Regions from separate parts of the Vibrio sp. 811 genome, predicted to be linked through region 1. Evidence: predicted binding sites of a transcription regulator. Region 1 holds the regulator's gene; each other region holds the start of a gene.
What was found. The regulator PurR, encoded in region 1, represses purine synthesis genes. The targets are predictions, from matches to a motif close to TNANGNAAACGTTTNCNTNA.

Region 1 (8,026 bases):
TCACACGTTGGTTAAGGTCGATTTGATCGAAGATCTCGCCTACAGAATATTTCAAAATTCCGTAAACGTTTTTCTTCCAGTGGCCCGGAGTGCCACCCTTTTGTGCAGCTTCAATCGCTTTTGCCATTTCATCCGCTACCATCGATAGCTGGATAGAAAGACGCAGTTTCGAGAACTCGCGATGACGCACGTAGTAGTCGGTAATTCCTATCGCTAATGGCGACAAGCGGTAAATGCTCGCTCCGTCAGTAATCTCACTGACAAAACGGCTCATAAGACGCTGCTTAACCATCTCGTTGATGGCATTGTTCGCACGGAAAGCCGAAGCTTCGCCGGTCTCATCAAAAAGTCGAGTGACGATGGCAAATGCGTCGTGCAATTCACCTTCACCCAGTTCTTCATCGAACCTTTCATTACTCAGTACGGCAATGGCTATCAAAAATGCCAATCGCTCTGTGGTCAGGTTCAACGAGAAATCGTGCTGCTTAACCCAGCCAACCAGCTCATCGATTGGTTGCTCTGCAGCATTGAGAGTCATCTCACTCATTGTTATTCCTGTTTATCGTTCTTTTTAGCCCACACATGAATGTAGCGGCCTAATGAGAGGTATGGCTCTTGTCGACAAAGTTGTTTTTCTAGCGCCAACACATCTTCAAACTCGTAATCACCCATGTATTCCATATTGCCTATGTAATCACTAAATGAGCGAATACCAGATTTGCCACAAATATTAAAACCTGAATTTTCTATCCACTGGTAGACTTCTTCAGGTTTTAAGCCTTTTTGCGGCTGTAGTTTAAATCTTTTTCGGTGAGGCATGCCGTCTAATATATGAGGAATGTTGCCACAAACCACGTTTTTATAGACTAAACCGTGGTGGTTGTAGAACATGACTGATGCGATACCTCCCGGTTTTACTTGTTCAAGAACTGTTTCAAGTGCGGCCTTAGGATCAACCAGCCACTCCATCACAGCGTGGAACATAACCAGATCGACCTGTCCATCCATATGTTCACCGATGGATTGGACAGGCGAATGAATCAGGCGATACTGCTCAAGCAAACCGTTTTTTTCAATATCCTGCTTAGCCAACTGCAGCATTTCCGAAGATAGATCACATAAAGCGATTCGATGTCCGAGCTTAGCAAGCTTTTGCGACATTTGTGCCAAACCACCACCAGCGTCTAACACTTCTAGGGGTTGCTGGTCAGCATCTAATTCACTTAGAATCTGTAGAAAATCTTCCCACACAATGATTTGGCGGATCTCCCCTTTATCGGAGCCGTAAATATTTTTTGCAAATTTGTGGGCGATATCGTCGAAATTGCGGTCTTCTGTCACTTCTGCTGAGTTATCATAACGGATTGTGCCGCTATTCTGGCACAAGGAAAGCAGGAATAAAGAGGGATACCCTCATTTTTATTATCAATTGATGTTTTTTCGGACTATTTATGTATGTTTGAGCTGAAAAAAGTAGTGTCAGCCATGCTTATGCCCCTTCCGGCATTGCTGCTGATAGGCTTGTTGGGTCTTGCTCTCATTAGTTTTACTACAAAACGTAAAACTGGCTGCTTCGTTGTTCTATTCTCTTTTGTTGGCATTTTTCTTGTTGCCTTCCAACCTGTTTCAACCAAGCTTCTTATGCCGTTAGAGCGAGAGCATAAAGCCTTTTTGCCAGTTTCTGGCACCATCGACTACGTGATGGTTTTAGGGAATGGTCATGTTATCGATGACGAAATTCCACCCACCTCGCAGTTAAGCCGTGCAGCATTAATGCGCTTAACTGAGGGCATTCGTATTTTAAGAATGTATCCAGGCGCGAAATTAATCTTATCCGGCTATGCTGGCGGATCTGAAATTAGCCACGCGCGAATGATGGCGAACGTTGCCCTTGCGTTGGGAGTCGCGAAATCCGATATCATTTTATTAGAAGATGCGAAAGATACGTGGGAAGAGGCGCGTCAAGCGGCTGCATTCGTTCAACAAAAGGAGATTGTGTTAGTCACTTCTGCGAGTCACATGAGCCGTGCATTGTATGAGTTCAACGCAGCAGGCATTAAACCAATACCAGCTCCGACCAACTTCTTAGCTATTAGCGAGATAAGTCAACCTTGGGATAAATACTCACCTAAAGCGCGTTACTTAGAACAAACAGAGCTTTATTGGCATGAGTACTTGGGCAGCATTTGGCAAAGATTGCGTGATACTGTCGGCCAAACACCAATGGCTGAAGCAAACTAGTATTATCTTGAAGCCACAAAAAAGGGAGAGCCGAAGCTCTCCTTTTTCTTTTTACGATTTAGTGATGTTCAAACTAGTCACCAGCAAACATATAGCCTTCGCCGTGTACCGTTACAAAAATCTGTGGGTTCTTAGGATCGAACTCCATTTTTGCGCGCATACGTCGAATAAGAACATCAATGGTGCGGTCATTCGGCGCATCAACTCGATGGCTGATCATGTTCAAAATACGCTCACGACTTAACACCTGGTTAGGGTAAGACGATAATGCCACCAAAAGTTCGTACTCTGCTTTAGTTAGTTTTACTGGCTCACCGTTGCGGCTAAGTGCGCGACGTTGAATGTCGAATGTCCACTCCCCAAAGCGCACAATGTGCTCTTCACTGGTTTCATTCGCTTTCGAGCTGCCACTGCGCGCTGCTGAAATACGCCACAGCAAGTTTTTAACGCGAACTAACAGCTCTCTCAGTTCAAAAGGTTTTGTCACATAATCGTCAGCACCCATTTCTAGGCCTACGATTTTATCAATGCTATCCGTGCGTCCTGTTACTAATATGATACCAATATCCGATTGGCTACGTAACTCACGAGTAAGCATCAGGCCGTCTTCACCAGGCAGGTTAATATCCAGCATGATCAGGTCTACATCGCCCGCTTGCAAAACTTCACGCATTTCTGCGCCACTCTCTGCTTCGCTGACTTGGTAGCCCTCATTTTGGAAATATCCCGCAAGCTTACTACGAGTTACAACATCATCTTCTACGACTAATACGTGATAGCTCATTTACACCACTTTTCTGTCTTCTTATTATCCAAGACGTATTCTATTCATAACTAGTAACATTTCTAGTCATAGATACATTAAAACGCAAGATTTAGCGTTTTTATTGATTCAAAACAAGCTTGCCCATTGCTATTAATAAACGGTCATTTTTGACCATAAAACATAACAATTATAGTTACTGCTATTCATTTTAATTGATTACACTTAGGGGATATCCCTAATTGACTTTGTGATGCATGACTTGAAGCATCATTCAGGAGCCCAAAATGCAAGAAGTGAAAGCTTTTAATGAAAAACGCGCTGAAATTTACTGGTGGTTTTCGAGCTTGTTCGCAAAAGAACTAACAGAGAAAGAATTGGAAGCCTATCACAGTGTTGAAATTCGCAGTTTTCTCGCAGGTTTAGGTGAAAATGAGTCGCTAAAACCAGCCGTTGATAGCCTAGTTGATGCGCTGAATCGGTTACAAGATCGTGAAGATGCACAACTAGAGCTTGCAGCTGACTTTTGTGAACTGTTTTTGAAGACAGAAAAATACGGCGCTCTTCCTTACGCATCCATGTACATTGGTGAATCAGGTTTACTGAATGACAAGCCAGCTGAGGAAATGGAAAAGTTGATGACTGAATTTGGCGTTCAAGTAGACGAAAACCTAAAGGAACCTGCGGATCACTTAGCCGTTGAGCTCGACTTTCTCGGGAACATGATTATCCGCTCAAACGAGCTTGAACAAGAAAAACACATGGAAGAAGCCTTCGTTAAACAAAACGACTTTATCCAGCAACAATTGATGTCTTGGTTACCTCAGTTTTCAGACAAATGTAAACAATTCGACGAATTTGGATTTTACTCGAGTGTCGCGAAACTATTAGTTGCATTTTGTAAACTAGACAGCGCCTACGTTCTTGGTGAATAATTGCCGCCTATTTTTAGGGAGCCTGCCTATCGGGCTTCCTGTATGCCTGAAAGTGACCAATTGTAAGTAACTTGGGTATAATATTCGTTTGCCTTAACTTAGCGCAAAGACGCTTGGTTATTTAGCAGTCAAAATGTGACTTCAAATACACAAATCTCTTGCTGAAAACATTGCTAGTCAGTCCACATAGGGCTAAAATGTGAGCGCAAACGATTAAATATGATTTATATGTAAACCGCTGAAATATAGCGGTTTTTGTGTTTTCTTAACAGGTTGATGGCAATTTCTCATCAGATAGAAAAAAGATAAAATTCATCGACCGATGCTGCTACGCACCCTTTTGTCGCACTTGGATCAACCGCTGCCGAGACACTTAGCGCCAATTTTATATTGCTAGGTGTGAAACCATTAGAGCATCAGGTACATCCAATACGACATATTTCAGTAGCTCGATACAGGACACCATTTATGGCCACGATAAAAGACGTTGCTCGCTTAGCCGGCGTTTCCACTACGACAGTTTCGCACGTTATCAATAAAACGCGTTTCGTTGCAGAAGCAACGCAAGAAAAAGTAATGAAAGCCGTTGACGAGCTGAATTACGCGCCAAGTGCCGTTGCACGCAGCCTAAAATGCAACTCAACTCGTACGATTGGCATGTTAGTAACTCAATCAACTAACCTATTTTTCTCAGAAGTGATTGATGGCGTTGAGAGCTACTGTTACCGCCAAGGCTATACTCTGATTTTATGTAACACAGGCGGGATTTACGAAAAACAACGCGATTACATTCGTATGCTGGCTGAAAAGCGCGTTGATGGCATCCTAGTGATGTGTTCTGACTTAACCGAAGAACTAAAAGAGATGCTTGACCGTCATGCGGACATTCCTAAAGTGGTCATGGATTGGGGCCCAGAGAGCTCACAAGCAGACAAGATCATGGATAACTCAGAAGAAGGTGGCTACATTGCAACCAAACATCTGATTGACAATGGTCATACGGATATCGCTTGTCTAAGCGGTCATTTTGAAAAGCTTGCTTGCCAAGAGCGCATTGCAGGTTTCCGTCGCGCAATGAGTGAAGCGAACCTAGCTGTAAATGAAGACTGGATCCTTGAAGGTAACTTTGAATGTGATACGGCCGTATTAGTTGCAGATAAAATTACCGCAATGGACAAGCGCCCGACGGCGGTATTCTGTTTTAACGACACAATGGCTCTAGGCCTAATGAGCCGCTTGCAACAAAACGGGATCAAAATTCCTGAAGATATTTCAGTGATCGGCTACGACAACATCGAGCTTGCGGAATACTTCTCTCCACCGCTAACGACTATCCACCAACCTAAACGTCGTGTTGGTAAAAATGCATTCGAAATTCTACTTGAGCGTATCAAAGATAAAGAACACGAAAAACGAATTTTCGAAATGCAACCTGAGCTTGTAATTCGAAATACTGTGAAAAAAATGAACTAAATTTCACTGTATTTAACCGTGTTAAATAAGCGCTCTACAGGGGCGCTTATTTTTTTGGGAAAATTAAGTGTTCTCTAATACTTCACACAGCTCTAATAACAATTGACTAACGTTAACTCCCTGTTTTATATAAATGTAATATATATTAAGAACTCCTTTTCAAAGGCCAATTTGCACCTTTCCATATGCAAAATAGAGCATTCAATCTATCATTTTTATTGAACCGAAATCACACTTTTAACGCTAAACCGTGATGTTAATTCAATATAAGAAGTATGCTCATTGTGTCACGCACAGGGCAAACCATTCGAAAGAGTGGGACGCAAAGCCTCCGGCCTGAACCATATTACGATATGGAAGGTAGCGGGGTTACCGATGGCAAGTGTGTAAGCAATGACTTTACTCTGTAATGACATTGTTTTTACGCATGTTTGCTACTCTCTCGGACCTGACTTTTGGTGGCGTAATATTAATTACACCGAGATAACAAAACATGGATAAACCGATACTCAAAGACTCTATGAAGCTATTTGAGGCACTTGGTAATATCAAGTCGCGCTCAATGTTTGGTGGCTTCGGACTATTCGCTGATGAAACAATGTTTGCACTAGTGGTAAACAATCAGCTTCATATCAGAGCAGACCAAAAAACTTCATCTGACTTCGAGAAACAAGGGCTAAAGCCTTACGTTTATAAAAAACGTGGCTTTCCAGTCGTTACAAAGTACTACGCTATTTCCAGCGATTTATGGGAATCAAGCGAACGCTTAATCGAAGTAGCGAATCAATCATTGAAAAAGGCAAAGCTTGAGAAAGAACAGCAAGCAAGTACAAAGCCTAACCGTTTGAAAGATTTGCCTAACTTACGACTGGCTACCGAGCGCATGCTAAAAAAAGCCGGCATCGAATCCGTAGAGAAGCTTGAAGAGGAAGGTGCGCTTAACGCCTATAAAGCGATAAGAGATACGCACTCTGCAACCGTCAACATTGAGTTGCTATGGGCACTAGAAGGTGCTATCAACGGCACTCATTGGAGTGTAGTACCTCAAGCTCGCCGAGATGAGTTGATGAACGCCCTCCAATAAAAGTCGGCCTAAAAACTATCTTGTAAAACCGCAGTCTAATCTGCGGTTTTTTTGTGAAATTTTTTCGGTTTTCCTACTGTCTTATTACATATATCCCAAATTGGAATCAAAATTATGAATAAGAAACTGATATTAGGTCTCATCCTACTAGCGGCTATCGTCTTTTTAGGTATTAACTTTGGCCAGTATTTAACCTTAGAGAATGCAAAAGCCCAACAAGAAGCACTAACTACATACATCGATCAGAATTTTGTATTCTCGGCTGCGATTTACTTTTTTACCTACATTGCAATTACCGCTTTTTCTATCCCAGGAGCGGCAGTAGTCACCTTACTTGGTGCAGCCTTATTTGGTTTTTGGACAAGCTTGCTACTGGTTTCTTTCGCTAGCACTATGGGGGCAACACTGGCCTTCTTGAGCAGCCGATACTTATTGCGTGACTGGGTACAAAACAAATTCGGAAATAAACTCAACGCAATTAATCAAGGTGTCGAAAAAGACGGAGCTTTTTATCTATTTTCCTTGCGTCTAATCCCTGTATTCCCTTTCTTTCTAATCAACTTACTGATGGGCTTAACACCGATGTCTGTAGGTCGATTTTATCTCACTAGCCAAATAGGTATGCTGCCAGGCACAGCCGTATATCTGAATGCAGGTACTCAATTAGCAACAATTGAAAGCCTATCGGGCATTGTTTCACCCGCAGTATTAGCGTCTTTTGCGCTATTGGGACTATTTCCAATCATCACTAAATGGGTTATGAATAAAGTAAGGCCGACACCAAGTCAGCAAAACTTGTAATTGGTGAAGTGGGTATTTTGATGAAAATATTTATCGCTAAAAACCCAGCAGAAGCACACATTGTATGTGAGCTGCTTAAAGTGGAACAAATTTACTGTGAAGTTCGCGGAGAAGGTATTTTCGGCTTAAAAGGAGAACTGCCGTTTGGTGATGATACCGATCCTTATGTGTGGCTTTTTGACACTGCACAAAAGATGAAAGCTGAAGAAATAGTAAAAACATATCGAAAACAATCCGATAGGCATGAGTATCAAGATTGGCAATGCCCAAAATGTCATGAAATAAACGAAGGGCAATTTGGTGCATGTTGGCAATGTGGATATCAACTAGGAGAGCTATAGCGGCTCTCCTATTCAGTGGATGCACTCAGTTTTAAGCACATACAGCTTGCTGTTTAATAAACTCGATGGAGTGTTGATTGAAGTCTTCTGGACGCTCTACATTGCATACATGACCACAATTCGGGATTTCTCGTAGAATGCTGAGTTTATGTGCTGCAACCATTTCTTTGACAGGTTTAATAAACATGTAATCCCTGTCGCCCATTAAGTAAAGAGTCGGAATGGGTAACTCTCGATCTTTAAAATATTTCATTAACGGATTTACATCAGCGGCAAGAATAAACCAACGTTTAAATTCTTTTTGGCAAAGCTTCTTGGCTTCGCGAATAAAAAGGTGGCGAGATTCTCGTTGGCTTCTTTGAGGCATAACAATATAAGCGAACAGTTT
Region 2 (8,026 bases), 260 kb from region 1:
TCGCTTTGTTGCGCCAACATCCTGAAATTAGAGAAAAGCTGATTAGCCTCTTTTCAGTCGAGCGCAAATTCGATAAAAGTGATGACGTCGATACACAACTTTACGACGGGTTCTTTTCTCCAGCCGATCGCGCAGCTATGGATATCATTCGCGAAACCGATCCGAATAATCTTGCTGCATTAGACATTGAATTTGATGACAAGCGCATTAAACCTCTATTGTTCCGCTATCGTGCGCGTAACTTCCCAGGCACATTAGACGAGCAAGAACAAAGACGCTGGGCACTACACTGTCGAGAAGTGTTTGAAAGCCAAATTGAAGAGTACATGCTGAATTTAGAAAACTTAGTTCACGAACATGAAAGTGACGAAAAGAAGATTGCGATATTAAAATCCGTGTACCGTTATGTAGAGAGCTTAGCTTCCTAACTCCTCCTAATACAAGCGCACCTTATGGTGTGCTTGTTGTTTATATACTGTCAAAATGATTAAAGAACGATTCTTACAACTGATCCAACTGCTCATTTCAATCTTCCTCATCATGGGAGCACTTGGCATCGGAATTACCATTCAAAAGTTCACTGGCGTTTCCGTTCCAGGAAGTGTCATCGGTATGCTCGTACTGTTTTTCTCCATGACTCTTGGGCTTGTAAAAGTCGACTGGGTCAAACCGGGCGCCACGCTATTTATACGCTATATGATCTTATTGTTCGTTCCTATCAGCGTCGGATTAATGCAGCATTTCGATTTACTACTCGCCAATGCGCTCCCTATCATCGCTAGCGCGGTTGGCGGTTCACTCATTGTATTGGTCAGCCTCGCTTGGCTGCTGGATTACTTGCTACAGGAGAAACACTGATATGTGGTTAGTTGTTACCATTGCGGTTTTTCTTATCGCTCGCCAAATCGCAATCAAAGTGAACAATCCTCTAGCAAACCCTTTGCTGATCAGTATCGCAGTGCTCATTCCTTTGCTTACTTACTTAAATGTGCCATTTGAAAAGTATTATGCGGATAACGAAGGAATTAGCTTTTTGCTTCAACCTGCTGTAGTTGCTCTGGCTTATCCACTATATGAACAACTACCGCAAATTAAAGCAAACTGGCGAATCATCACTTTCGCTTGCACAGTAGGCAGTGTGATGTCGATGATGACAACCACCTTGATCGCAGTCGCTTTCAAAGCGGATATCAGTTTAATCGCGAGTCTAGTGGGTAAATCCGTCACGACACCAATAGCGATGGAAATATCGAGTCACCTTGGTGGTGAAGCCGCCGTTGCAGCGCTCTTGGTTCTGATTGTCGGTTTATTGGGCGCAATTTTGGCATACCCAATTTACAATTTGATTGGAATTAAACACCCGATTGCACGTGGTCTGACAATGGGTACAGTCTCTCATGCCTTAGGCACCGCTACTTGTGCAGAGAAACAGCCCATAGATGCCGCGTTCTCATCACTCGCATTGGTTTTATGTGGGATCATAACTTCTATTTTGGCTCCAAGTTTTTTTGCTTTGGCGGTCTGGCTATATCAATAGTTAAGCGCTCTCGGTCTGCCCTCCTTCCGGCAGGCCGTAGCCTTTCCGTTTCTTACTTATCCCTTTTCAAAACCCTATCTTATCTATCAAACTCACCCAGTAATATCGTGAAGGGACTTGACTGAGATATACATTCATAGCATTAGCATTCTAGCTGCTACCACTCGCTCTAGATTACGTAAGTATAAAGTAGCATAGCGGTAAAAGTCGCGTTGGTAACATACTCCTGCTCCTTGGTCATATGAATATATACTGATATGGTTAATTGTGAGACGGAGATAACGCTTCACACCTGTGCAATCGAATACATGTGTGAGCTCACTCTAATTATGTAACAGAATTATCAATTGCATTATTTATCGTGATCTAACGCACGGAACATTTCTATCTTTCACATAGAATAACTGTCCATGCAATAACAAGGATTCAACATGAAAAGTCGCATTGAACAGGCGCTAGCAGGCGCTCCAGAAGCACTTTCCAAACAACTTGCTCCTATCATCCAAGCTGATGATTTTGATGCTACGCTTTCAGTTCAACAATTTGAGCAGTTGCTTTCAGCTACCGGTCTATCAGACAAAGAGCTTCGTGTTGCGCTACTTCCTTTTGCCGCAGCGTACTCCTATGCTCCCCTTTCTGGCTTTTATGTCGGCGCTATCGTTCGTGGTCTTTCAGGTCGCCTTTACTTCGGTGCCAACATGGAATTCTTTGGTGTACAGTTGGGTCAAACGGTTCACGCAGAGCAGTCTGCGATTAGCCATGCTTGGATGAAAGGCGAACGTGGTGTTAAGGATATCACTATCAACTTCAGCCCATGTGGTCACTGCCGCCAGTTCATGAATGAGTTATCTACCGCAAACGAGCTTAAAATCCAGCTCCCAGAACGTGAAGAAAAGTCACTTCATGAATACCTGCCTGAAGCCTTTGGACCAAACGATCTCGGTATCGAGTCCGGCTTAATGGCAGAAGTTAAACACCAATTCTCATGTGATGATGAAGACGCACTCATCCAAAGTGCAGTTGAAGCGATGAACATGAGCCACTCTCCATACACCAACAACTTGAGTGGTTTAGCATTAGAGATGACTAGCGGCCGTGTATTCCAAGGCGCTTATGCAGAAAATGCAGCGTTTAATCCTAGCTTGCCACCGCTACAAGTTGCGCTAATCCAAGTTTTACTTGCGGGTGAAACCTTTGACAGCATCAAAGCCGCTGCATTGGTAGAAAACTCTGAAGGTAAGATCAGTCACTTAGCCGATACGCAATCAACGTTGGAAGCGTTGAATCCAGATATTCCGCTTAGTTTTGTCAACGTATAAACGACAAATTCAACAAAAAGCTCTACAACATGTAGAGCTTTTTTATTACCTAAAAACCAAAAGCAAACGTTTGCTTTGTCATAAAACTTCAGTATGATCTCCTGCAATTTCTGTCTCATCACTCTATTTTGTAAGGGAACACTATGTTTGGCACTGCAACTAGCGCAAATGCTACCCGTGTATTACTTTTAGGCTCTGGCGAACTCGGTAAAGAAGTCGCCATTGAATGCCAGAGACTTGGTTTAGAAGTGATTGCTTGTGATCGCTATGCCAATGCTCCAGCGATGCAAGTCGCTCACCGTAGTTATGTTATCGACATGTTAGATGGGAACGCCTTAGAAGAAGTTATTACGAAGGAACAACCTACTTACGTCGTACCAGAAATTGAAGCCATCGCAACCGGCAAACTGGTAGAGCTTGAAGAAAAAGGACTGAATGTTGTTCCAACCGCTAAGGCAACCAGGCTAACAATGAATCGTGAAGGTATCCGACGTTTGGCAGCAGAAGAACTGGAATTGACGACTTCACCTTATCGTTTTGCAGATAACTTTGAAGACTTCAAAGCCGCGGTTGAGCATGTGGGTATTCCGTGCGTGGTGAAGCCTGTGATGAGCTCTTCAGGTAAAGGGCAAAGTGTTATCAAGACCGAAGACGACGTTACAAAAGCATGGGATTACGCTCAGGAAGGCGGGCGTACGGGTGCAGGTCGCGTTATCGTGGAAGGTTTTATCGACTTCGATTACGAAATCACTTTATTGACCATCAGAGCCGTTGACGGTGTGCATTTCTGTGCTCCAATTGGTCATCGTCAGGAAGATGGCGACTACCGCGAATCATGGCAACCGCAAACTATGTCAGAAAACGCAGTAAAAGCAGCTGAATACACGGCTGAGAAAGTGGTAAACGCGCTCGGTGGCTACGGCATCTTTGGTGTAGAGCTGTTTGTTAAAGGCGATAAAGTCATTTTCAATGAGGTCTCTCCTCGCCCTCACGATACGGGTATGGTTACAATGATTTCGCAGGAAATGTCTGAGTTTGCTCTCCACGTGCGCGCGTTTACCGGAATGCCAATTAATAATATTGTGCAATATGGCCCATCTGCGTCTGCTGTTATTCTTGGACAAGGGACTTCCACAAACATTCGCTTTGAAAACCTAAGCAAAGCTTTAGCTCAACCTCAAACACAAGTTCGTCTATTCGGTAAGCCAGAAATCGATGGTCGCCGCCGTTTAGGTGTTGTCCTTACGCGACGAAAAACCACCGAAGAAGCCGTTCAAGATGCTGTTGAAAGTGCTTCAAAAGTGAATATCATTTATTAAATACGAACCACTCATACAAAAATAGCGCAGCTCAAATTGCTGCGCTATTTCGTGTTCCAAACCGAAGAGAGCCTATTCACTCTCGATTAAGTACACTTCTTCAGAGAAGCGACTTAAGCCTTTTTTCGCAATTTTAGGATGATTCTCGTCAGCTTCATCTACGTTCAAACAAGTAACTTTGTAACCTGAAAATAACTGCTCTATCTCTTCGACCGGCACGCTAAATGGAGGCCCCGCCATCTCTTCTTGAGGATAGTTGAGTGTGACAAGCAAAATACGACCGCCTGGGTTCAGCAGTTGCTTGAGACGCTCTACATACTCCTCTCGCATATCTTGCGGTAAAGCAACCAACGCGGCGCGATCATAAATGATATCGGCTTGAGATACTGGTGCAGTGAAAAAGTCCCCAGTATAAATAGAGAGCTCATCAAATTGATAAAGCTCGTGCATGCCATTAAGAGGCGTTACCGTTGGCGTGTAAAAATGTTCAGCAAAAAAGGCACGCACAGCAATATGGCTTAGCTCAACACCTTCAACCGAATCATGCTTCATCGCTAGCCAAATCAAGTCTTCTGACTTTCCACATAAAGGAACTAACACTTTATCTTCACGCTTTGGATTAGTGTGTTTCCAATATACTGGTAATAGCGGGTTTACATCTTCCAAGTGAAATCCGATTTGATTGCTGGCCCATTTGTTATGCCAAAATTCTTGGTCTCTCATTTTACTTTCTACTTGTCGGCTGTCTTCATTTTGAGAGGTAAGACTAACGTTTTTTTTCAATTTGTCTATGCCGTTCATCTTTGGTTAATACTGCGGTGATAGGATGTAATCGGTCTCATAGGAGACGCGCCTTTATCTGATAATCAGAATAAAGAAAAGAGAAATGGTGATCTAACGCACGATTCTACTTCAAGATAAAACTGAAACCTTGGAATCTTTCGTAATGGCCCCATTTATAAGTTAGTACCTGATTTGCCGAACTTAGCGACCTTTATGTTCCCTATTTTCTAAGTACAAGCAAGTTAAGGAGAGTGAATGAGCTTATTTCTTCGTACTACAGCATTGATGCTTTTGGTACTTAGCCGTGCACCGGCATTTGCCGCACTTCCAATTACCCCTGCACCTAGTGGCGAACAAAATCGTTCAACCAGCCAAAACGAAGTTTGTTCGAAACTTTTTAAACACAGCCTTAGCGGTTTATATGGCATTCAGTCAATCGACACCACACCAACTCAGCCATATTCTGACTTCGACATCCTTTACAGCAAAGCTCACCAAGCACAATTTGAACTTGAAACTATCTGTAAGAGTACCGCACTTCTTAATGACGCTCAGCCATACTTCGCAGGCGTGAAATCCAAACAACGAGCAGAAGAAAAGATAGCTTTAGAGTTAGATGGGAAAGTTGAACGTATTACTGACCTAGCACGTGCAACGATTGTAGCTGAAGACGTCGCGAGCTTAGTCTCCATTTATGAAACGTTAGAGCGTGAAACAACTATTGTGAAAGTAAAAAATCGATTCAAAAAACCTGGCCCTTCAGGATATAGAGACTTGAACTTGCTCGTTCGTTTACCAAAAACAAACCTAGTAGCCGAAGTTCAACTGCACTTGAAAGCAATCGCAGATGTAAAAAGCGGTCCCGAACACGACCTATACGAAAAAATCCAGAAACTAGAACGTCAAGCGATGTTGGAAAAACGTGAGCTAAGCGAAATAGAGCTTGCCTCTATTCGCAACATGCGTACACAGTCTAAGAACTTGTACCAACAAGCATGGCAACCATACTTAACAACGCATCTAGAAGCGGCGTAACCGATATCATTAAGCGTCTCTCATAAACAGAAAAACCACCGCATTGCGGTGGTTTTCATTTGTATGCACACGAATTTTACGCAAAAAAAGACCACGCCTTAGCGTGATCCATTTATTCGGCTTACTGTACTTTCTTCAGGTTTTCTACACGAGCTTTTAACTTCTGACCCGGGCGAAAAGTCACTACACGTCGAGCAGTAATTGGAATATCTTCACCAGTTTTCGGGTTACGACCAGGTCGTTCATTCTTGTCACGAAGATCAAAGTTACCAAAACCTGACAGTTTTACCTGTTCGCCACTTTCCAGTGCCTTACGAATCTCTTCAAAGAACACTTCCACCGTTTCCTTGGCGTCCCGCTTACTAAATCCTAATTTATCAAACAGGTTTTCTGCCAGTTCGGCTTTTGTGAGCGCCATAAAACTTTCCTCAAAGCTATGTTAAACAATGCTACGTTAGTGTAGCGCCAGAGCAGTTTTACCCTACCAATTCAACAACATATCGGGGTTACATCAGGAAGTGTATGACAAGCTTATGATTTTCGCCAACTTTTTTCTTGGCGAACAAAAGGAATAGCACTACGTAAATTATTGTTAAACGCCAGAAATTTGATATTTTTGTTTTTGTTTCATCTTTATCAGGAAAAACATCCAGATTATAAAACTAAAAGTAGTTTAAATATCAACATTAAACACTATTTAATAAAAATATCAGATATTGGTTATTTAACAGACACTTGACATAGAACTTGTCGTAAATTCAGTGATTTGTATGTAACTCGATACGTAACAATTAGATTAAAAGGTATGACCACCTGTACTTTGCAACTGTGCTTTGAAAGCTTGATTAAACCCACGCTTCTCGCTGTTTAACGATGACGCCATATATAAAGATTGATAATGTGGAAGTTCGTGTATTTCCTCATTAGCTTCTTACACTGCTTCTAGGCGACCATGATTAATCAAATCATAAATATTCTTTTCCCTGTTTTTGCTCTTGTCGGAGTTGGCTATTTGGTCGGTCGTTACATCAAGCCTGACTTTCGCCCAATAAACCGCATTAATATTGAGGTTTTTACGCCAGCACTGGTATTTTCGTCACTCGTTAGCATGCCGCTCGATTCAAATCAGGGGCCGCTTCTTTTGGCGGCAATTGTTGCGGTTTTAATTCCCGCACTACTCATGATCCCGGTATGTCGATGGACGTCACTCTCGTTTAAAACCTGGGCGCCACCACATATGTTTCGGAATAGCGGAAATCTAGCTATTCCTTTGTTTACCTATACGTTTGGAGAAATTGCGCTGTCGTCAGCAGTGCTTTTATTTGTCGTGTCAGCATGCTTGCATATCAGCTTAGGCGTAATGCTGCTTAGTCATGGCAACCCTTTTAAGCAAATAGTCAAGATGCCAATCTTTTTAGCAGCGTCGTTGGCTCTGTTTCTCAACGTGTCAAATGTGGGTGCATGGGCGCCTTTATACGAAGCCACTGCTCTACTTGGGCAAGCGGCCGTACCCGTGATGCTTTTATCTCTGGGGGCACAAATGTGTCATTTACGGTTGGACGGTTTAAAGATTGGTGTGTTGTGTACCGTGCAGTCACTGGCAACTGGTGCTGTCGCTTTTGCACTTATTTATTGGTTAATTCCCCTTCCAACGATGCAATTGCAAATGATGGTGCTCTTCACAATGCTGCCGCCAGCCGTCATGAATTACCTATTTGCGGAAAGACTGAATATAGAACCCATGAAGGTGGCGTCAATGGTACTATTTGGCAACTTTTTCAGCATTCTTACGCTGCCTCTTCTGCTTAGCTATACCCTCTCACTCGCTGCCTAACCGCCAATAAGCTATCGTTAGCGTGTATTAGCTGAAAAACAATACGTTCCTAATCTCGGGTAAGGGCCATCCCTAGTTTGGTCTAGTATTTTAAAATAATGAGGGGTGGTGCGAGCAGTAAGGAACTTGAACAACGATAAGGTAATCCTAAAAATAAAAAAACCCTGCCAAACTGGCAGGGTTTTCATTTCTTAAGAAG
Region 3 (8,026 bases), on a different contig from region 1:
TATATCAATGGCAATCAGACCGCGACAGGTTGGGCTATTTACCGACCAGTAGCTACCTTTTCGCGTGACGATGTGTCCGAAGAGATTACCGCGCTGCGTTTGATTGCCAAAGGCGAGCTCGTTGAAGCTTCGAGTGATTATTCAGGTTTGAAGCTTACATCGCAAATGCAAGAAATCCTACGTAACGATATCGCGTTGCCAAATCAATCGGTTGAGAATACTGACTTCACGACTACGTTCTATCCGCTGCCGTCGCCACAAGGCAGTTCTGCAAAGTTGCTAGGTAATATCGAAGGTATTCGCTTTAGTTCAACTAACCAAGTCGTGGTGATTGATAAAGGCACGTCAGACAATCTCAAGCAAGGCAGTGTGTTTGATTTAAAAGAAGACGCGCACCCAGTTTACAAAGACGGCGATGAGTTCAAGAAAGAGTTTGGCGTGCTTGATAAGAAAATCACTTTGCCTCAAAGCAAAGTTGGTGAGTTGCTGGTCATTCGTCCTTATGAGTACTTTAGCTTGGCACTGATCACTAACAGTACGAAACCCATTAACCAAGATATTTCGGTGGTGTCACCGTTGGCGGACGAATTAACCATCGATGAATCGACGAAATAACGATGATCTCGCTGCCTGGTTAAAACTGAGTTGTTTACCAGGCATTGGCGGCGTCAAAATGAATAAGCTACTGGCAAGAGACACGCCACGTAACATCGTAAACTTCTCTCCTGAACAGCTACAACAACTTGGGTTAACAACTAAGCAAATTCAAGCTTGGGCTTCAACAGATAAAGAAGTCGATGCTTGTTTAAGCTGGCTTGAGGCTTCTACAAACCATCATATCCTGACACTGACTGACCCGCGTTATCCACCTCAACTCAAACAAATCGTTGCACCGCCACCTCTACTTTTTGTTCAAGGAAACCCTACTTGTCTTTCTCAGCCACAAATCGCGATGGTTGGCAGTCGAAATGCGAGTATTGATGGATTACAGCATGCACGTCAGTTTGCTGCAGAGTTTGTTCAGCACGATTTTATTGTCACCAGTGGTCTCGCTTTAGGCATTGATGGTCATGCGCATGATGGTGCGTTGCAAGCGGGTGGTAAGACGATTGCGGTGCTAGGATCTGGCTTAGAAAATATTTATCCGGCACGTCATCGTGGTTTAGCGCAACGTGTTATTGAACATGGGGCTTTGGTGTCTGAGTTTCGGCCTAATGCCAAGCCGCGCCCAGAAAACTTCCCGCGTCGTAATCGTATTATTAGTGGATTATCGCTTGGTGTACTGGTCGTCGAGGCGGCGAAAAAGAGCGGCTCGTTAATTACAGCTCGTTACGCGCTTGAGCAAGGTCGAGAAGTATTTGCGCTGCCAGCGTCAATCAATGCCCCCAATGCCTGCGGTGGAAACCAGTTGATACGTCATGGCGCTTGCCTCGTAGAAAAGACGAAAGATGTCTTAGATGAAATACAGTCCTTGCTTGATTGGTCTATTAATCAGAGTACCGATTTATTTTCTACGTTAAATGATGAAGAAGAATTGCCATTTCCTCAGCTGTTAGCTAACGTAGGAAGTGAAGCTACACCGGTTGATATTCTTGCAAACAGGACCAATATACCTGTCCAAGAAGTCATGATGCAGCTCTTAGAGTTAGAACTCTCTGGGCATGTCGTTGCGGTTTCAGGTGGCTATATTCGAAAGGGGAGGGGCTAGCTATGATGATGGATATACTGATGTATCTATTCGAAACCTACATCCATAGCGATGCAGAGTTACAGGTCGAACAAGACGAGTTGGAAGAAGAGTTGCTTCGTGCAGGCTTCCAACAAAAAGATATCTACAAAGCCCTTGTCTGGTTAGAAGAGCTTGCCGCATTGCAGCAAAGTGACACCTCTTCTGCAATCTCGACTTGCATGGCTTCGTCATCAACTCGTATCTACACAGCGAAAGAGATGCAGCGTTTAGATTTGGAATGCCGAGGATTTCTATTGTTTCTCGAGCAAATCAATGTGTTAACCACAGAAACTCGCGAAATGGTGATTGACCGAGTGATGGGATTAGAAACGAGTGAGTTTGAGCTTGAAGATCTCAAATGGATCATTCTAATGGTGCTGTTCAATGTGCCTGGTAACGAAAACGCTTACACGCTAATGGAAGAGCTGTTGTACACCAAGGAACAAGGGATTCTTCACTAACCATCTGGGCAAGTTCGAGTTTAGCTAGAATAAACGCGAGTTTGTCTTTTTGTGTGTTTTTCACGAAACGGTAAGTATGAGTAGTAAAATCGACAACACCCTTTTCTCTGCCCATGAACACGCTTTGGAGCACGAGCCGTGTCCAAAATGTGGTGGTGAGCTGACTCTCAAGCACGGAAAACATGGCCCATTTCTCGGCTGTAACCATTACCCAAGCTGTGATTACATTAAACCGCTACACAGCAATGATGGGCACATCGTGAAAGAGTTGGGTGTGCCTTGTCCTGAGTGTGGCAATGAGTTGGTACTCCGCCAAGGGCGCTACGGCATGTTTGTCGGTTGTAGTAACTACCCGGCTTGTCATCATATTGAGTCGATTAATCAACCAGAGCCAGAGGCGCAGTCACAAGAGCAACACGCTTGCCCTGAATGTGGCAAAGGACATTTGGTTGAGCGTAAAACCCGATTTGGCAAAACTTTCTACGCGTGTGATAACTACCCTAAATGCAAATTTGCTGTGAACCTTGCTCCGGTCAAGGGGCGATGCGAAGAGTGTGGTTTTACTCTGTTGGTGGAGAAGAAACTTGCCAGTGGTGTGAAATTGCAATGTGCTAATCGTAAGTGTCAGCACACCCAGCAAGGGTAAATACATCAAAGGAATTAAAAAGGGTCGCATCGTGCGACCCTTTTTTGTTTTTTTGCTGCCAAACGTTAGTGTTGAGGCTGTTTAGCGAATGCTTGCACAGCAGGGAAAGCTATTGGGTCTAAGATGTCTGCCAGAGCGCACAGCCTACGGTGCAATTCTCCTGGGTAGTCGCCACACACGTTGATGTGTCCCATCTTGCGACCTGCACGTTTCTCTTTGCCATACCAATGAAGGTGGCAACCATCCATTGATAACAATGCTTCTGGTAGTGTGTCTTCACCAAGAATATTGATCATTGAGGTTTCACGAACTAATTTCGTACTGCCTAATGGTAAGCCGCACACTGCGCGCAGATGGTTTTCAAACTGACACGTTTCTGCACCTTGCTGTGTCCAGTGACCAGAGTTGTGCACGCGTGGAGCAATCTCATTCACTAAAAGTGCCCCATCGACATCAAAGAACTCAAGCGCTAATACGCCAACGTAATCTAGGCTATCTGCGACTGCCGTGAACATTTGCTTTGCTTGTTCCTGTAACCCTGGCGCATCAATCGCAGTAGAAAGACTCAATACACCGTTGGTGTGGACGTTCTCTGCCAGAGGATACACTTCCACACTGCCATCTTTGCTTCGAGCACCAACCAGTGATACTTCGCGGTTAAAAGGAACAAACTCTTCAGCAACAATCGCTTGAGTTGGTGTTGCCGCGATGCACTCTGCCATCTCAGTCCAAATGTCGTCGACTTGAGAAGCTTCTTTTAAGCGCCATTGGCCTTTACCATCGTAACCACCTAATGCACTTTTCAGAACCATTGGCATACCAACGTGTTCAATTGCGCGGTCAAAGTCTTCACGAGTTTCAATGACGTAGTATTTCGCGTTGCGCACGCCAGCATCATCAAGCAGTGCTTTTTCAATACGGCGATCACCACCTGCTTTGATGGCTTGCGTACTTGGTAGAAACTTGCCGCTCGCTTCGCAAACCTTGAGCACGTCATGTGGAATATGCTCGAACTCGGCAGTAATCACATCAACTTGCATAATCGCATTTTCCAAGCCATGGCCAAGTACCTGTTGAGTTAAAGGGTGAACGACATCACCGCTGCTGATATCGTAAGCTGAAATTTGAATATTCAGTGGCGCACCAGCCAGAGACATCATACGAGCCAACTGACCCGCACCAAGAACCAGTACATGCATCTGATTAATCCTCTGCAGGGTTTGGATTTGCGAGAACTGTTTCCGTTTGCTCATTACGGAATGCTTCTACCTTCGCCATGATGTTTTCATCATGAGTACCTAGGATTTGCGCTGCTAGGATACCGGCGTTTGTTGCGCCCGCTTCGCCAATCGCCAATGTACCAACCGCAATTCCCTTTGGCATCTGTACAATAGAAAGCAGTGAATCCATACCTTTCAGTGCACGAGACTGAACGGGAACCCCAAGCACTGGCAAACTAGTAAACGCCGCCGCCATACCTGGTAGGTGGGCTGCACCACCTGCGCCTGCGATGATAACTTTGATGCCGCGTTCTTTTGCGCCACTAGCGTAGTCAGCCAGTAATTGAGGAGTTCGGTGTGCTGACACGACTTTTGTTTCGTAAGGCACGCCAAATTGGTCTAGCATGTCCGCTGCTAGTTTCATGGTTGGCCAATCGGATTTAGAACCCATGATGATACCGACTTTCATCTCAAACTCCTTTAAGCTGCAAAAATTAGGTGAGCTATAAATTTGTACGCATTATACGGGGATTTTTATCTCAAGCAAACGTTTGCGTCTTGTTGTTGGCGCTATTGATACATTTTATAAAAAAATTGCTTTAGTGTCTGAGAATGAATATTTGTACACTTAGTGAAAACAACACAGTCAAACAAATAGGAAGTAATCGGTGGATAACTTTGAACAAGTGCTCAACGCACTCAAGCAAGGCGAAGTGATTGCCTATCCAACAGAAGGGGTTTTTGGTGTCGGATGTGATCCAGATAACCCAGAAGCAATTCAAAAGCTATTAGAGCTCAAGCAGCGTCCGGTAGAAAAAGGGCTGATTCTCATCGCGGCAAGTTATGATCAGCTCTTGCCTTATATTGATGAATCTCAGTTGACTGAAGAACAATTACAGACTGTTCATGCCACTTGGCCAGGCCCATACACCTGGATCATGCCAGCGAGCGATAAAGTATCCAACTGGGTTTCAGGGCAGTTTGATTCAATTGCGGTTCGTGTGACTGATCATCCTTTGGTGCAAAAAATGTGTAATGCATTCGGAAAGCCGTTAACCTCTACCAGCGCGAATCTTTCCGGCTTACCACCGTGTATGACCACGGAAGAAGTCGAAGAGCAGTTGGGTGATAAGCTGGTCGCCATTCTTCGTGGCGAGACCAGCGGTCGTGATAAACCCAGCGAGATTCGTGACGCCAAAACTTCACAAATATTAAGACAGGGTTAACCCTGCTAGCCAGCCATCATTAGGTTTCACGTAATAGGTAATAACGTATGTCAGCGATCGATAAGCACGCCGTAAAGCAGTTCTTGATGTCACTTCAGGACTCCATTTGTCAGCAGTTAGAACAAGAAGATGGAAAGGCCGTCTTTGTCGAAGATGCATGGCAACGTGAAAAAGGAGAGCGTCTGGGTGGCGGTGGTCGCTCACGTGTTTTGCGTGATGGCCTTGTTTTCGAGCAGGGAGGCGTGAACTTCTCGCATGTGGAAGGGAAAGAAATGCCAGCATCTGCGACAGCGCATCGCCCAGAGCTAGCGGGTCGTCGTTTTGAAGCGATGGGTGTTTCTTTGGTTATTCACCCTAAAAACCCTTATGTACCGACTTCACACGCCAATGTCCGCTTCTTTATTGCAGAAAAAGATGGCGAAGACCCAATTTGGTGGTTTGGTGGTGGTTTTGACCTAACACCGTTCTACCCATTTGAAGAAGATTGCCAATCATGGCACGACACTGCAAAACAGCTTTGTGCACCATTTGGTGACGATGTTTACCAAGAGCATAAGGCATGGTGTGACAAATATTTCTTCCTACCACATCGTAATGAAACTCGCGGTGTTGGCGGTTTGTTCTTTGATGATCTAAACCAGTGGGAATTTGATAAGTGTTTTGCTTACATCAAAGCCGTCGGTGAAGGCTATTGCCAGGCTTATTTGCCGATCGTTTCTCGTCGTAAAGAGATCGAGTATGGTGAGCGTGAGCGTGAATTCCAACTATATCGTCGCGGCCGTTACGTAGAGTTCAACTTAGTGTATGACCGTGGCACCTTATTTGGTTTACAAAGTGGTGGGCGTACTGAGTCGATTCTGATGTCAATGCCGCCGCTCGCTCGCTGGGAGTACTGCTACGAGCCAGAAGCGGGATCGCCAGAAGCTGAACTTTACGAGCGATACCTAACGCCACGAGAGTGGTAAGCACGGAATCTCCTTTTCTATATAGATAGATAGTGATAGGGTCATCTGTAATCAGGTGGCCCTGTTTTCTCTATATCTAAGTAAGGAACAAAGGTAAGGAAATGACCCAGCAAATCGATCGCTATGCCGTGTTTGGTAATCCTATCGGACACAGTAAGTCGCCATTCATTCACACCTTGTTTGCTCGTCAAACTAATCAATCTTTGGTGTACACCGCAGAAAGTGCACCTGTTGATGGTTTTATTGACGCGGCGAAGGTGTTTTTTGCTGAAGGTGGCAAGGGGTGTAACATCACTATGCCATTTAAAGAAGATGCTTATCAATTTGCTAGTCGATTGACAGAACGGGCTCAGTTAGCAGGCGCGGTAAATACCCTCAAGAAGTTAGACGATGGTGAAATCATCGGTGACAACACTGATGGTGCAGGTTTAGTGCAAGATCTGCTTCAGCATCAGGTTGTATTGGAAGGCGCGCGAATCCTAATTATTGGCGCTGGTGGTGCAGCTCGTGGTGTTATTAAGCCACTACTTGATCAAAAGCCGACCTCTTTAACCATTACCAACCGTACCTTTAGTAAAGCACAGGAGCTTGCAGAGCTGTTTGTCTCTCACGGTCCTATCCTCGCCAAAGAGATAGCAAGTATTGATGAAGAGTATGATGTCATCATTAACTCCACATCCGCTTCTCTTAGTGGTGAACTGCCGACTATTTCATCCTCCATCTTTGCCGCTAACAGTACAAGCTATGACATGATTTATGGCAAAGGGGTGACGAGCTTTAACTTATGGGCAAAAGAGAATGGTGCCGCTCATGCGTATGACGGTCTTGGAATGTTAGTTGGGCAGGCTGCGGAAAGCTTTATGCTCTGGCGTGGCTTACGTCCTGGTGCCAAACAAATTCTCAGAGAACTAAGAAAGAATCTTGAAGGTCAATAAGCGATGAATCAATCCATCTTATTCCCAGATATTCAATCATGGGATGAAGTATCACAATCGGTAAACTTTTCGGCGCAACAATCAGGCGCACTAATAGAGTGCTTTGTGACGAAACAAAAGTTAGAAAAGCTCAGTGGTTCACTGATTGAAACTGAGCAAGCGGCAATTAAAGTGTTTACTGATTACCGATTCGACCTAGAAGAAATGGCTGAAGAGCTAATAGAAGATGAAGCCTTCAACGAAGAAGGCCATATCATCATCGGTTAACAGGGTTTTAGTTCAAGTCTTTTACTTCATTTAAGTAGTCGTTTTTGTTCTGCACATAGTTGTTGGCAGACTTTTGCAAGAAAGCTCGTTCTTTTTCTGACAGAGGGCGAGCTTGTTTTACTGGGCTTCCAACATATAAGTAGCCACTTTCTAATACTTTCCCAGGTGGCACTAAACTGCCTGCTCCGATCATCACCTCTGACTCAATTACAACAGCATCTAAAACAATAGCTCCCATACCAACCAAAACACGATCGTGGATCTCACAACCGTGCAGCATCACTTTGTGGCCAATCGTAACGTCATTACCAATAATCAATGGGTAGCCGTTTGGGTTTTCGGCGTTCTTATGGGTGACATGCAAAACACTGCCATCTTGAATATTCGTTCGATCACCAATGTGAATGTGGTTTACATCACCTCGCGCTGCTACCAGTGGCCAAATGCTAGAATCATCGCCAATTCGGATATCACCGACTAAAACAGAGGTTGGGTCAACGTAAACACGCTCACCAAGTTCAGGCTTTATACCTTTGTAGCTTCTCATTGAGCTCATCTTTTTTCCTTATTCAGGGCG
Region 4 (8,026 bases), on a different contig from region 1:
TTAAGTACGTCATAGCTGCGGACATCGATCTTACCGCGTACTGAAGGATCAACAATGATGGTCTTTTCGAGGTTACGACCCACTATGTTGATGAATTCTTGAATATCAGTGCCTTTAAAGCTCGCACTAAATTCGTTTGCCATTGCACCTGGTACGCAGAGTAAACTTCCTGCTAGTAGCCAAGCACTTTTGCTGAACCAATGTTTCACGTATGTCTCCCTGAACTTACGCCGGTTGCCTAAGTCTTACAATTGGATATAGATATCGTACTGTTGGCCGTCTCGCTCAACAGTTAAATTTAATTCTTGCGGATCGCTCATCACTTGCATCAGTTGTACTGAAGAAGACGGATCACTTAAATCGATCCCGTTCAGTTGAACCGCAATATCACCAGGTTGTAGCCCTACATCATTAAATAATGCGGCATCACGACCAGGTGATACTCGATAACCAACAATGTCTCCGTCTTTTTTGACGGGTGAAATGGTGATGTATTTAAAAACGCTTTGTGGATCTTTCGCAATTTCTTCGCGGATTTGCTCTAATTTCTCTCCAACGTCAGACGTCGCTGCTTCTGCTCGCTGAGCTTGCGCCCTAGCTACCTGCGGCGATTCAGATAGCTTCTTATATTCTATACCTTCCATCATTAAGGTCTCGTCTCGACCTTGGTTATCAATGATGACGCGATCCACCAATACCGCTTTTAGTGTCGCACGTGTCCCTTCGATTTCTTCACCCAAACCGTACGTAGCTTGCTTACCTCGGTTAGCAATAACAGCAAGGCTGGTGTTGGCATCACTGCTGGCAACCGCACCGACCAGCGTAAGGTTAAGGCGCGTCTTAGGGGCGTCTTTAACAATAGGCTGTTCTACAACCGCCGCTTTTTGCTCAGTGTATTTACCGAATAGGTTGGCATTCTGAAGGGCATTAAAATCTATCGCGTCGCCTTTATTGCTCGCAGCAACGCTACTCGCCGATGGACGCCATTGCGGCACTTCCGACGATTGAGGTATGGCTAACCACACAATTTTGCCAAGTATCCATCCGGTTATCGCAATAAACAGACAGGTAAGCAACAAGCTAAGTTTGGCTTGAATGGTATAATGATTGGACTTGATCTGAGCCAGTAGCGGTCTGCTTGATAATCCTGCACTTAGCTCTAAACGTTTCACTGAATGGATTCCTTTATTCTAACGTCCGTCATTTAAGCTATAACGATAGCTATCGACTTTAAATTGCTAAATTTGCAATAAAATTATTACTCAACAAAGAGCAGTGAACTATATCACAAGTTGTCTTTCATACCTTTTTCTTATGCAGTTTTTGCCAACTCCCTTGAAAAAAATACGCCTTGACTCCATCTGTAGGTGAATAATCCATCACTCATTGCCGTATTCGGGCAGTGATTAGATAGCGTAGTGTTCTATGAGTTCCCTAAATGAAGCCGTTAGGCTAGATAAATGGCTATGGGCCGCAAGATTTTACAAAACCCGCTCCATCGCGCGTAACATGGTCGATGGCGGTAAAGTCCACTATAATGGCCAACGAAGCAAGCCGAGTAAAATCGTTGAAGTGGGCGCTGAAGTCAGACTTCGTCAAGGCAACGAAGAAAAAATCGTGATCATCGAACAAATCTCAGATCAACGCCGAGGCGCTCCCATCGCACAAACCTTATATCGCGAAACCAATGAGAGTATCGCGAAACGTGAGGAACACGCGACTCAACGTAAGCTTAATGCCCACAACCCAAGTCCGGAACGCCGCCCAGATAAAAAGCAGCGCCGAGACATCATTAAGTTCAAACACCAATAAAAGCCGGAATTACCAACGAGGAAAGCACTCCATGGCAAATAATGTTTTAAACCGCTACCTATTCGAAGATCTTTCAGTACGTGGCGAGTTGGTACAATTAGATGAAGCGTACCAACGTGTTATCTCCAGCAAGGAATATCCGGCAGCAATAGAGAAACTGCTGGGTGAGCTACTCGTTTCAACTACTCTTTTAACTGCCACTCTTAAGTTCGAAGGTTCGATCACCATCCAGCTACAAGGCGACGGTCCTGTGTCTCTTGCCGTTATCAACGGTGACCATAACCAACGTGTTCGTGGCGTAGCTCGCTGGGAAGGCGATGTTGCCGATGACGCAAATATTCACGATCTAATGGGTAAGGGCTACCTTGTGATCACCATCGAACCGAAAAACGGCGAGCGTTACCAAGGCGTCGTTGGACTAGAAGGTGACACTTTAGCAGAAGTGCTAGAAGGCTACTTTGCAAACTCAGAGCAGTTAAAAACGCGCCTATGGATCCGCACTGGTGAGCATGAAGGCAAAGCACACGCAGCAGGTATGTTGATTCAAGTGATCCCTGACGGCACTGGCTCTCCAGATGATTTCGAACATCTAGAGCAGCTCACTGACACAGTAAAAGATGAAGAATTGTTTGGTTTAGAAGCGAACGAGTTATTGTATCGACTATATAACCAAGACAAAGTACGTCTGTACGAGCCGCAACCTGTCGAGTTCCATTGTGGCTGTTCTCGTGAGCGTAGCGGTGCAGCAATCATCACCGTTGAGAAAGCTGAAATTTATGACATTTTGGCAGAAGTTGGATCAGTTTCTTTACATTGTGATTACTGTGGCACAACTTATACGTTCGACGAATCTGAAGTCACTGAACTGTATGCACAAGCTTCTACAGACAAGAAAACCCTGCATTAATTTACATAGCTTATCAAGCACGTAATTTACCCTACAAAAGGCCAGCTTAATGCTGGCCTTTTTGTGATCAACCCCTCGTAATAACTAGCCTCAAGCGTAATAAAACAACTGCTTAATTTTAAACAATTAATAATAATTTTGCCCTAGCGCAAAGGATTGCGTGCACGATAGACTATTCCCACCAATATGTGACGGGTTACCTAAAACCTTATTGAAATCATGGGTAAATTTTGAGCTATCTCCCTGTTTTCTCCCCGCCCCGTTGCTAGCATGGTGAGCAGATTAAAATTAAAACATTCTTACAAAATCCCTACAAAATCCTTATAAGGAGCACCTATGACCGTTATGGAACATACTAAGGCTGCAACACTTGATCTAACCAAGCACGGACTGCATAACGTAAAAGAGGTTATTCGCAACCCAAGCTACGAAATGTTGTTTGAGGAAGAAACGCGTGAAGACCTAACCGGTTATGAGCGCGGCGTGGTTACTGAACTAGGTGCGGTTGCCGTTGACACTGGCATCTTTACTGGTCGCTCACCAAAAGATAAATACATCGTCAAAGACGCTACGACAGAAGAACATATGTGGTGGACGTCTGATCAAGTGAAAAATGATAACAAGCCAATCACTCCTGAAGTGTGGGACGAGCTAAAAGAACTGGTCACAAACCAGCTTTCTAACAAACGCTTGTTTGTTGTTGACGGTTACTGTGGTGCAAACCCAGATACACGTTTGAGCATTCGTGTTATCACAGAAGTCGCATGGCAAGCGCACTTCGTTAAAAACATGTTTATTCGCCCGACGGAAGAAGAGTTAGCGACATTTGAACCAGACTTCGTAGTAATGAATGGCGCAAAATGCACTAATCCAAAATGGGAAGAGCAAGGCCTGAACTCAGAAAACTTCACCGTATTTAACCTAACTGAGCGCATGCAACTTATCGGTGGTACTTGGTACGGTGGTGAAATGAAGAAAGGTATGTTCGCGATGATGAACTACTTCCTTCCACTAAAAGACATCGCATCAATGCACTGTAGCGCTAACATGGGCAAAGATGGCGATGTAGCGGTATTCTTCGGTCTATCTGGTACGGGTAAAACGACCCTGTCGACTGATCCTAAACGTGCGCTAATTGGTGATGATGAGCACGGCTGGGATGATGACGGTGTCTTCAACTTCGAAGGTGGTTGTTACGCAAAAACCATCAAACTTTCGAAAGAAGCGGAGCCGGACATCTACAATGCAATTCGTCGTGATGCACTGCTAGAAAACGTAACAGTACGTGGCGATGGCTCTATCGACTTTGATGATGGTTCGAAAACAGAAAACACACGTGTTTCTTACCCTATCTACCATATCGATAATATCGTTAAGCCAGTATCAAAAGGCGGTCACGCGAATAAAGTGATCTTCCTATCAGCCGATGCATTTGGCGTACTGCCTCCAGTATCTAAATTGACACCTGAGCAAACTAAGTACCACTTCCTGTCTGGCTTTACCGCCAAACTAGCGGGAACAGAGCGCGGTATTACTGAGCCAACACCAACTTTCTCTGCTTGTTTCGGCGCGGCGTTCCTAACGCTCCACCCAACAAAATACGCGGAAGTACTGGTAAAACGCATGGAAGCAGCGGGCGCTGAGGCTTACCTAGTGAATACTGGTTGGAACGGCACTGGCAAACGTATCTCTATTCAAGATACACGCGGAATTATTGATGCCATTCTTGATGGTTCGATTGAAGAAGCACCAACTAAGCACATTCCAATCTTCAACCTTGAAGTACCAACGTCACTACCAGGTGTGGATCCTAGCATTCTAGACCCTCGCGACACGTACGTTGACCCACTTCAGTGGGAAAGCAAAGCGAAAGATTTAGCAGCGCGCTTTATCAATAACTTTGATAAGTACACAGACAACGCTGAAGGTAAATCTCTGGTTGCGGCTGGTCCTCAGATTGATTAAATCGAGTAACAGCGACGTCGCGTAAACGCAGTGAAAAGTTGGCATTAACTTATCACCTTTACGTAGGCCAAGTTACAAAAATTGCTTCAAGCCCCTCTTTTGAGGGGCTTTTTATTGAATACCACAGAATATTGATACAAGCTAAAGCCTATCTAGTTTTATTTCATAACACACGTAGGTTCTAGCAAAGATGAAAACAGCGCGTCGAGTTCTACTTCTGTTACTGGTTATCTTAGTTGCCATTCCAGCCGCTACGATTGCGCTGCTAACAACATCTTACGCGGACGCAACCTGGCGCTTGCTGTCAAACACCTTTTCTCTTCCCTTCCGGGCCGAAAGCGTGCGTTATGGCTTTCCCTATCACCTAACTTTACAACGCGTGAACACCAGCGGAGACGATGCGTCTTACATCGAGCAAGTCGATTTATGGATGAATCCCGATGTTTATCGCGATGGTAAATGGATCGTTGATAGTTTATTGATTGATGGTATGAGCTTGCAGTATGGCGCACCAAAGCTCCCACCTTTAGATAACGTTTTATTCCATCAAATCGCGCTCAAAAATATTGATTACGCCGACGAGCAGTTCTCTGCCAATGGCATTGACCTTCAAATTCAATCACCACAATGGAATGGTCAATTAATACCATATGGCGAAGTTCAACTTGCAGCTGACCAACTCTATTGGAATGGCGAAGCCTTTAATCAAGTCTTAGTCGATATAGACTACAAACCGCAAGACAGTACGCTTTATGGCACCTCTTTTAACTGGCGTAACAGTCAAATATCTGGGCAAGGGGAGCAGTATCCTCAAGGCTGGTCTTTAGTAAATGTGACCATCAACAAGCTGAAACTGAGTAATACGCAGCGCCAGTCACTGCTTGCAAAACCTTGGCACGATCTACCATTTAACATTAATCATATTAATAGCTTAGATTTGCTTAACGCCGATATTGAATGGGGCGACTGGCACTGGCAGAACTTGGATCTTTCTGTGGAAAACGCCACACTGCCACTGTCTCTCTGGAAGACAAAAGCTCAAGTGTCATTGCAGGCGGATAGCGTTCGATTCCAGCAGCAAACCGCAATAGAGCCACGTTTGAGTGCCGCTATCGAGCCAGGAGTAATCCAGCTCAACGAGCTCAGTTTAGATTGGCAGCAAGGTCGAGTGCAAGTTTCTGGATTGTTCACGCCAACACAATGGAAGCTCAAAGAAGCCTCTATTCAAGGCCTCAAGTGGGCAACACAGCCAGAAGACAACCTAAATTGGTGGCACGCCGCCACCAGCGAGTTAGAGCATGTTGCAATCGAACGACTCGACATTGAGCGCAGCCAAATTATCCAGCTATCTCACGAACCTTATTGGCAACTTTCCGGTTTAAATATCGAAGGGCAACAGCTTGATATTAAACAGTCGGCTCAACGTTGGGGCCTTTGGCAAGGCGAATTGGAAGTCAGCGTTGTCAACGCCAGCTATGACCAAATACTCACGTCTCACGCAGCACTTGCCATGCAAAGCAAAGATGGCTTTTGGCAATTGACTCGCCTTTTTGCGCCACTCGAGCAAGGCTACGTAGAAGGCATCGGACAAATAGATTTGAGTACCCCGAGCCAACCTTGGGCGCTCAACGTCAATGCTGATGGTATTCCCTTATCGCTCTTCCACGATTATTTTTTACCCGACACACTGGCTATTGATGGTTTTTCCGATCTTAGCCTCGATCTACAAGGGTTATCAGGTAATCGCAACATGCTGGCCTACAGCTTATCGGGTGAAGTGGAAGCCAATCTCCGAGATACCCGCTTGAATTCCCAAGCGGATCATTCGCTCAAAGCCATTACCTTAAGTCCACTGCGTTTAAGCGCGCAACGAGGGGAAGTTGCCATAAAGCCGGTCACAATTTCAGGAAAAGCCATAAGTGGTAAGGTTTGGGGAACATTTGATATGGCCAACAACCCGCTAAGTGGCATTACTTATCAATTGGAAGAGTCGTGCGGAAACATTGAAGGCGATCTACTAAGTGGTGAAACCCACCGTAATGAGTGCGTGAACGCATCAAAACTGGCCGAGCCTACTGATATTGAGACTCCACAGAAAAATGAACCTTCCATCGAGCAGCCAATCGTAATTGATAACATCAATTTGGAGACTCAAGAGGAAGAGCTTTACGAAGAAGTTATCGAAGAAGATGAAGTACCCGACACGAATTCCGCAGCAGAACAAACCCTCTTACCGACAGAGCAAGAAGGTGAAACAGATAAGCGCCCAGCAGATCAGTCGGCGCTTACCCCATCAGCAACTGAGTAACTGCGAGTAGTTCGGTATCAGCATATAGGTACCGACAAAATCAACAGCTGGCGTGTCACCACTATAAATCACTACGTGAATAACGATGCGTGCTTTGCGTCCCGACTCCAATCGGTCTAGGTCACCACTGATCCCATCCAACGAAGTACTCGCCACGGGGTTTTGTTCGACTGGTTGACGATAGCGAATAGAGCTGTCGGCCAACACAATATCACCGTGCAACCCACGCTCTTTAAGCAGCAGCCACGTCATCCCCCACCCTGTCAGGGTTGCTAAGGTAAAAGCTGACCCGGCGAACATGGTGTTATGCGGATTAAGGTTAGGATTAAGCTGCGCACAGCATTCAAACTGGTAACCCGTGTACTGGTTAATTTTGATCCCCATTTTGTCGCTAATTGGGATTTGTTGCTCCCAGCGCTGTTGAAGCTCAGTACACCATTCAGGGCGACGTAACACATTGGCCATCGGATCCAGTTGCTTCACCATTTGCTGATGGCGCACAGGGCCACGCTCATCGGTCAGCTCACCTCGACGCTCAAAGCCATTTTTTTCATAAAAGGCGATGGCATCTTCACGGGCATTACACACCAAGCGTTTCGCTCCTTCTTGGCGTGCTAACGACTCTAGTGCAACCAAAACCAGCGAACCCATCCCTTTGCTACGGCGATTATTTTTAACCGCCATATAGCGGATCTGGCCATCATTGTCCGGCGTAATGTATAAACGGCCAATCGCCATAGGACGACCTCGACCATCAACAATCATGCGGTGATGACTCATTTCGTCGTATTCATCGCGCTCTGAGCCGATCGGCATACGCCATGGCTCACGAAGCAGTTGCCAGCGAAACTGATAATACTTGTTTATCTGATTATCGGTTTTGGGAGTAATGAGTTTGAACATATCAATCCTTTGAAAGCACAACACTAATCAGTGTCGGAAAAATTACTCCAAGCCAATTCCATGAGCTTGGAGTTAAAGCTTAGACTATGGCGCCTGTGTTACCAGATTAGACCTGCAACCAAAACGTCACA

Region 2: purT (formate-dependent phosphoribosylglycinamide formyltransferase) is a predicted target of PurR. The motif match lies at 2,915-2,934, and genes of this name have one in related genera.
Region 3: purE (5-(carboxyamino)imidazole ribonucleotide mutase) is a predicted target of PurR. The motif match lies at 4,596-4,615, and genes of this name have one in related genera.
Region 4: pckA (phosphoenolpyruvate carboxykinase (ATP)) is a predicted target of PurR. The motif match lies at 2,864-2,883, and genes of this name have one in related genera.

Annotation. Positions count from the first base shown of each region.
Region 1 is NZ_JAWOUB010000002.1:577,404-585,429, forward strand. Features, by position in the region: gene mukF (chromosome partition protein MukF) at 1-547, opposite strand, end outside; gene cmoM (tRNA uridine 5-oxyacetic acid(34) methyltransferase CmoM) at 550-1,341, opposite strand; gene elyC (envelope biogenesis factor ElyC) at 1,456-2,241, shown strand; gene torR (two-component system response regulator TorR) at 2,315-3,025, opposite strand; gene torD (molecular chaperone TorD) at 3,292-3,939, shown strand; gene purR (HTH-type transcriptional repressor PurR) at 4,408-5,412, shown strand; cyclic di-GMP riboswitch class I at 5,700-5,789, shown strand; gene R7Q46_RS06445 (TfoX/Sxy family DNA transformation protein) at 5,906-6,496, shown strand; gene R7Q46_RS06450 (TVP38/TMEM64 family protein) at 6,611-7,297, shown strand; gene R7Q46_RS06455 (DUF2007 domain-containing protein) at 7,318-7,638, shown strand; gene R7Q46_RS06460 (alpha/beta fold hydrolase) at 7,670-8,026, opposite strand, start outside.
Region 2 is NZ_JAWOUB010000002.1:316,391-324,416, forward strand. Features, by position in the region: gene sbcB (exodeoxyribonuclease I) at 1-428, shown strand, start outside; gene R7Q46_RS05265 (CidA/LrgA family protein) at 484-858, shown strand; gene R7Q46_RS05270 (LrgB family protein) at 860-1,537, shown strand; gene cdd (cytidine deaminase) at 1,969-2,856, shown strand; gene purT (formate-dependent phosphoribosylglycinamide formyltransferase) at 3,000-4,175, shown strand; gene R7Q46_RS05285 (thiopurine S-methyltransferase) at 4,248-4,898, opposite strand; gene R7Q46_RS05290 (phosphoribosylglycinamide formyltransferase) at 5,214-5,993, shown strand; gene ihfA (integration host factor subunit alpha) at 6,115-6,411, opposite strand; gene R7Q46_RS05300 (AEC family transporter) at 6,946-7,827, shown strand.
Region 3 is NZ_JAWOUB010000016.1:141-8,166, reverse strand. Features, by position in the region: gene R7Q46_RS19225 (LysM peptidoglycan-binding domain-containing protein) at 1-615, shown strand, start outside; gene dprA (DNA-processing protein DprA) at 599-1,708, shown strand; gene R7Q46_RS19215 (DUF494 family protein) at 1,711-2,190, shown strand; gene R7Q46_RS19210 (type I DNA topoisomerase) at 2,267-2,836, shown strand; gene R7Q46_RS19205 (5-(carboxyamino)imidazole ribonucleotide synthase) at 2,902-4,035, opposite strand; gene purE (5-(carboxyamino)imidazole ribonucleotide mutase) at 4,040-4,525, opposite strand; gene R7Q46_RS19195 (L-threonylcarbamoyladenylate synthase) at 4,725-5,282, shown strand; gene hemF (oxygen-dependent coproporphyrinogen oxidase) at 5,330-6,247, shown strand; gene aroE (shikimate dehydrogenase) at 6,349-7,182, shown strand; gene R7Q46_RS19180 (DUF1488 domain-containing protein) at 7,186-7,449, shown strand; gene R7Q46_RS19175 (gamma carbonic anhydrase family protein) at 7,457-8,005, opposite strand.
Region 4 is NZ_JAWOUB010000010.1:98,612-106,637, reverse strand. Features, by position in the region: gene gspD (type II secretion system secretin GspD) at 1-209, opposite strand, end outside; gene gspC (type II secretion system protein GspC) at 246-1,172, opposite strand; gene hslR (ribosome-associated heat shock protein Hsp15) at 1,426-1,812, shown strand; gene hslO (Hsp33 family molecular chaperone HslO) at 1,844-2,719, shown strand; gene pckA (phosphoenolpyruvate carboxykinase (ATP)) at 3,056-4,684, shown strand; gene R7Q46_RS15765 (AsmA family protein) at 4,875-6,992, shown strand; gene R7Q46_RS15760 (bifunctional GNAT family N-acetyltransferase/hotdog fold thioesterase) at 6,978-7,895, opposite strand; gene dtd (D-aminoacyl-tRNA deacylase) at 8,002-8,026, opposite strand, start outside.